Linked DNA regions of Pseudorhizobium banfieldiae. The protein of the gene in region 2 interacts with the protein of the main gene of each other region in a pairwise test. Links are inferred from orthologs where the notes say so. Each region holds a gene or a part of one and is shown on either strand. Other genes may lie near its edges. The genes, in order: cysK and cysE.

Evidence for each region.
Region 1: the proteins of cysE (region 2) and cysK interact in binary tests that used the Escherichia coli proteins (3 or more experiments, as listed by UniProt). The link is inferred for Pseudorhizobium banfieldiae from one-to-one orthologs.

What each region holds. Positions count from the first base shown.
Region 1 is NZ_FO082820.1:4,222,941-4,226,021, forward strand. Bases 129-2,887 are described here. They hold cysK (cysteine synthase A), read right to left. Parts: upstream 2,113-2,887; coding sequence 1,144-2,112; downstream 129-1,143. Other genes in these bases: NT26_RS20350 (YifB family Mg chelatase-like AAA ATPase), read left to right, coding at 129-1,067; dut (dUTP diphosphatase), read right to left, coding at 2,244-2,708; NT26_RS20365 (peptide chain release factor 3), read left to right, coding at 2,793-2,887. In the rest of the region: more of NT26_RS20350, read left to right, coding at 1-128; more of NT26_RS20365, read left to right, coding at 2,888-3,081.
Region 2 is NZ_FO082820.1:1,981,544-1,984,686, forward strand. What follows is about bases 20-2,840. They hold cysE (serine O-acetyltransferase), read right to left. Parts: upstream 1,932-2,840; coding sequence 1,107-1,931; downstream 20-1,106. Other genes in these bases: clpS (ATP-dependent Clp protease adapter ClpS), read right to left, coding at 20-96; NT26_RS09800 (phasin family protein), read right to left, coding at 324-674; NT26_RS09805 (DUF3126 family protein), read right to left, coding at 778-981; NT26_RS09815 (alpha/beta fold hydrolase), read right to left, coding at 2,045-2,821. In the rest of the region: more of clpS, read right to left, coding at 1-19; NT26_RS09820 (zinc-finger domain-containing protein), read left to right, coding at 2,970-3,143.

The DNA.
Region 1 (3,081 bases), 2.2 Mb from region 2 along the record:
CGCCCCGGAGCCTGATCGCGCTCGCCAACCATTTTCGCGGTACGCAGGTTCTCTCCCGGCCGCAGCCGGCCGTGCGCGCACTGCCGGCAAACCTGCCGGACCTGATCGACATAAAGGGACAGGAGAGTGCCAAGCGCGCGCTGGAGGTAGCCGCCGCAGGAGGTCACAACCTGCTGATGGTCGGTCCCCCCGGCTCGGGGAAGTCGATGTTGGCGGCACGCCTGCCGTCTATCCTTCCGCCTTTGTCTGCGGCGGAACTTCTCGAAGTCTCGATGATCCATTCCATCGCTGGCCAGCTCTCCGGCGGCAAGCTTTCGGACCGCCGTCCGTTCCGCACGCCGCATCACTCTGCCACCATGGCCGCTCTCGTGGGCGGCGGGTTGCGGGCAAAGCCTGGCGAGGCTTCACTCGCCCACCACGGCATTCTCTTCCTTGACGAGTTCCCGGAGTTCGCGCCGCAAGTGCTGGACGCGCTGCGCCAGCCACTCGAGACGGGGGAATGCGTTATTGCCCGCGCCAACCACAGGGTCTCCTATCCGGCCAGCATTCAGCTTGTTGCGGCAATGAACCCGTGTCGCTGTGGCATGGCCGGAGAGCCTGGCCACACCTGCGCGCGCGGGCCGAAATGCGTGTCGGATTATCAGGGGCGTATTTCAGGGCCGTTGATGGATCGGATCGATATCAGGATCGATGTGCCGGCAGTCTCTGCAGCCGATCTCATCAAGCCTCGGCCGGCTGAGGCGAGCGCCGACGTCGCAAGACGCGTCGCCGCCGCTCGTGAGCGGCAGCAGGAGCGCTTCCGGGCGGAAGGGGCGCCACATGTCTCGACCAACGCACGGTGCTCCACTGCGTTGATCGAGAAGATCGCCGAGCCGGATGCGGGGGGACTTCAATTGCTGCGCGATGCGGCGGAGAAGTTGAAGTTCTCCGCGCGCGGCTACCATCGGGTCCTGAAGGTCGCCCGCACGCTTGCCGACCTCGATGGATGCGATACCGTCAGTCGCATCCATCTGGCCGAAGCGATCTCCTACCGCATGGCAGGGGAGCGGCTCTCGGCGGCGGCCTAGAAGAGACAGCGAATGGTTGGTGGCGATTAGCGGGTAGCGGACGGACGCATCCGTCCGCCACTCGGCATCAGGATGTTCAGCCGCCCAGACCTTCGAACAACGCCGTGGACAGGTAGCGCTCGGCGAAGGAGGGGATGATGACGACGATGTTCTTGCCCGCGTTCTCCTCGCGGCTACCCACCTTGATCGCCGCGGCGAGTGCCGCGCCGGAGGATATGCCGACCGGCACGCCCTCCAGCCGGGCGACGAGCCGTGCCGTCTCGAACGCCTCGTCGTTGGAGATCGTGACGACCTCATCATAGACGCCGGTATCGAGGATCTGCGGCGCGAACCCTGCACCGATTCCCTGGATCTTGTGGGGGCCCGGATTGCCGCCGGAGAGGACCGGGCTGTCGGTCGGTTCGACTGCAACCACCTTGAGCTCCGGCTTGCGACCCTTCAGCACCTGTCCCGCGCCGGTGATCGTGCCGCCGGTGCCGATGCCGGAGACGAGGATGTCGATCTGGCCGTCCGTGTCGTTCCAGATCTCCTCCGCCGTCGTCTTGCGGTGGATCTCAGGGTTAGCTGGGTTCTCGAACTGCTGCGGGATGACGGCGTCGGGAAGGGTGGAGGCAAGCTCCTCAGCTTTGGCGATGGCGCCCTTCATTCCCTTCGGGCCTTCCGTCAGCACCAGTTCGGCGCCGAGAAGGGCGAGCATCTTGCGGCGCTCGATCGACATCGTCTCGGGCATGGTCAGGATCAGCTTGTACCCCTTGGCGGCGGCCGCGAAGGCGAGCGCAATGCCGGTATTTCCGGATGTCGGCTCGACCAGCGTCGTCTTGCCGGGGGTGATCTTGCCCTGTGCTTCCAGGCTCTCGATCATCGCCACGCCAATACGGTCCTTGACCGAAGCGATCGGATTAAAGAACTCGAGCTTGGCGAGCAGGTTCGCCTTGACGCCCTTCTCCTTCGCCAGCTTGTCGAGGCGGACGATGGGCGTATCGCCGATCGTCTCGGTGATGGAGGAATAGATCCGGCCGCGGCCGGGCTTCTTTGTGTCTGCCATGATGCTCTCCCTAGATTGCCGATAGGGTAGGGCGACTTTTGCTTCAAGGCCAGCCACGACGCATCGGATCCGGGAGATGCTGCGGAATTTTGTTCCAAGGGGAGGGCAGGCCGAGGCAGGGCTTGCTCAATTCACACACCGGTTGATCCGAAGCCCCCGGCGCCCCGCAAGGTCTCTCCTGTCTCGCTCACCTCTTCGACCTGCACCTGTGTCACGGGGGCCACGACCATTTGCGCGATGCGCATCCCGCGCGAGATCTCGAAGTTCTCCTCGCCGAGATTGACGAGTAGTACCTTCACCTCGCCGCGATAATCGCTGTCGATCGTACCGGGCGTGTTGAGGCAGGTGATGCCGTGCTTGAAGGCAAGGCCGGAGCGCGGGCGGATCTGTGCCTCGAATCCTTCGGGGATCTCGAGGATGAAGCCAGTCGGCACCAGCTTCCGTTGCCCCGGCTTCAGTGTCAGCGTCTCGTCCTCCGCGATCGCGGCCCGCAGATCCATCCCCGCTGCCCCGTGGGTCTCATAGCTCGGTAGCGGCAGTCCTGCCCCATGCGGCAGTCGCACCAACCTGAGGGCCGGACCAATGATGTCGCGCATGCCGTGTCTCCTTTGTTTTCGAGGTGAATTGCATAAAGCCGGCCGGATCGCTAGATAGGCGCCAACTGACAGGATTTACCGGACATGGCTGAAAGTCTCGCAGAGGCGGTATCCCGCCGCCGCACCTTCGCGATCATCGCGCACCCGGACGCGGGTAAGACCACGCTCACCGAAAAGCTGCTGCTGTTCGGCGGCGCAATCCAGCTTGCCGGCGAGGTGAAGGCGAAGAAGGACCGCATCCAGACCCGCTCGGACTGGATGAAGATCGAGCGCGAGCGCGGAATCTCCGTCGTCACATCGGTGATGACCTTCGAATACGAAGGCAATGTCTTCAACATTCTCGACACCCCGGGCCACGAAGACTTTGCGGACG
Region 2 (3,143 bases):
TTTCGGCTTCGTGCGGGTGATAACGGACGTGCCGCGATTAGCGTTGTCTCCGTCGCCGCTTTTGTCATCTTGCATCAAGATCGGCCGTGCGATCATCTTCATTCATTCCCCAATCGTCCGACGAACGCGATCGGCTCGAGCGGCGGACATCAGATCGTACTAACTTAGTTCATCGGGCTGCGATTTTAAGCCCCCCTCGCCGCCACGCAATCACTATTCCGTCCCCGACCCGCTCCAGCCGCAAATTCTCAAGTCGTCGGAATCACGAGGCCGGCGACGGATCCGTCACCGGCCTCTGAATTCCTGCTGGCTCTTCCTTCCGGTCAGGCCGCGTCGGCGGCCACAACCTCAGTCGAAACGGCTGTCGAAGGTTGCGGTTGTAGCTTGTAGCCGGTCTTTGCAAGTTGCGAATAGAGTTCGCCAAACTTGGCTGCCTCGGCAACGAACGCATCATAGGACGACTTCATGTAGCCTGTCTGGATCTGGTAGGCTTCTTCCATGCCGCGAGCCGACATCAGCGATTCCATGAATGCAGTCATTTCGTTGAACGACCGGCGGGAATAATCGGTCGCCTCGGCCGCAATGAGTTGGAAGCCCTTGGTCATATCGGAGTAGCCTTTCAGCATCTCCTCCATGGTCTCCATGCTTTTGCTGGCATTATCGAAACTGAACATAGCAGTGCCCCTTGTTCATTCGCACCCGCTCATAGAATGGCGGGCTTCTCCGTGAGTCAAGGAGTTTTGTGCAGCGCACAAAGTATACAGTCCCCACGGGGGCTCAAAGATCGACGTCGAGGATCGCCATCGAGAAATTGTACGAGCGGTCGCCGTCTTCATCATCGAGGTAGACGACGCCCAGGAACTCTTCGCCAAGATAGACTTCTGCGGAATCGTCCTTCCTCGGCCGAGCCTTGACGACCATCTGCGGATTGAACATCCGCTTGAAATAGCCGTCCAGCTTCTTGATTTCGTCAGGTTTCACGATGTCTTCTCCGTAAGCGGTTCGGTTCGCGGCGCTTGTGCCATGCCATCAAGGGCAAAGTAAAGGCAGCCACCAACCCGCCGGCACTTTTCCGGCGGGGGCGGCAAGTACCTTGCCTCCATCGCTCACTCGTCGGAGGTCAGCAACTGGTCCATCAGCCGGGCCGGTTCGGAACATCCGGCCTCCCCGACCACCTTGGCCGGAACCCCCGCCACCGTCTTCTTCGACGGTACCGACTTGAGCACGACGGACCCCGCGGCGACGCGCGAGCACGAACCGATATCGATGTTGCCGAGGATCTTGGCACCAGCCCCGATCAGCACGCCGTTGCCGATCTTCGGATGCCGATCGGCTCCTTCCTTGCCGGTACCGCCAAGCGTCACGCCATGCAGGATCGAGACGTTGTCGCCGATGACTGCCGTCTCACCTACCACGAGGCCCGTGGCGTGATCGAGGAAGATGCCCTTGCCGATCCGCGCTGCCGGATTGATGTCGGTCTGGAAAACGCTTGACGCCCGGCTCTGCAGATAGAGTGCGAAGTCGCGGCGCCCGCGCGCAAGCAGCCAGTGCGCCAGGCGGTGTGTCTGTATCGCGTGGAAGCCCTTGAAATACAGCACCGGCTCCAGGAAGCGCAGGCAGGCGGGATCGCGATCGTAGACGGCCTGGATATCCACCCGCAGGACGCTGCCCCATTCAGGCCAGTCGACCAGCATCTCCGCGAAGGTCTGGCGGAGCAGCACGGCTTGAAGGTCGGGATGATCAAGGCGCTCACAGATCCTGTGGATGACGCAATCCTCCAGCGACGTGTGATTGAGGACTGTCGAATAGAGGAAGGCTGCCAGAAGCGGATCGTTGTCGGCAGCCGCCCGCGCCTCCTGCCGCATCGTGTCCCAGATGGGATCGACAGTCGCGACAGGCTCCTTCGGGCGGATCTCGGTTCTTGCGGCCATGGCCGTCTCCTCGTTTCTCTAGCCGTCGGTCATATAGAATGACGATATAGCAAGACCAATGGCAACGAAATCGCATTTCGTTGACGGCTATGTTCAATCACAGCGAACGCCGGTCAGTGTTCGGCATAGAAATCGAGCACAGCCTTCTTGAACACCTTGTCACCGACCGCCAGCATGTGGTCGCGGCCCGGAATGTCGAGCGCCCTAGCATTCGGCATCAGCGCCGCCAGCTTGTGGGGCGAACCGGCGATATCATCCTTTGTTCCGACGCCGATCAGGGTCGGGACTTCAATCCGGCCCATATCGGCTTCTGCCACCAGATCCCGCGAACCGCGAATGCAGGCGGCCAGCGCCTCCCGGTCGCTCCTCGTCTGCTCCGCGAACGCGCGGAACATCCTGCCGCGATCATGATCGACGTCATCGAGCGAAGGCGCCAGAAGCGCATCGGCGATCGGATCCCAGTCCCCTACGCCGTCGGTCATCCCGCTGCCGAGCCCGCCCAGGACGAGCGACCTGACACGATGCGGGTGAGCGAGCGCCAGGAAGACCGATATCCGCGCGCCCATCGAATAGCCCATGACGTGCGCCTCAGGTATCCGCAGGTGATCGAGAAGCGCAACGGCATCTTCGGCCATGACCCAGGGGCGGTAGGCTTCCGGGTCGCGCGGCTTATCACTGAGGCCATGGCCGCGGTTATCGATGGCGATCACCCGGTAACCTGCCTCGCCCAGCGTCTTCACCCAGCCTGGATGGACCCAGTTGACGAGAGCGCTGGAGGCAAAACCGTGGATCAGAAGTACCGGGGCCCCCGCCGGGTCGCCCTCGTCCAGATAGTAGAGGTCGAGACGATTGTGGCGGAAGGATGAAAACGGCGGAGCATCGAGGTTCATGGAATAGCCTTGGTCATAGTCGGACGCATCACGGGCATGTATTCCGGCCGCACCCGAGTTTCCAGCCTCCCCCGGCCCTTTTCCCACTACACATTCCCATACGGGGACTATAATGTCCGCCGCCAATGACAAGCATTCGGAGACGACCATGGCCGGGCACAGCATTCCCCATTTCCAGAACGACGGCGGACATCGCATGATCGAGATCGGCGTGAAGGAGTTCATGTGCACCGGCGCATCGGTGCCCTTCGACCATCCGCACATCTACATCGATATGGGCGACGACAGCGAAAAGGTCTGCTCCTATTGCTCTACGCTTTAC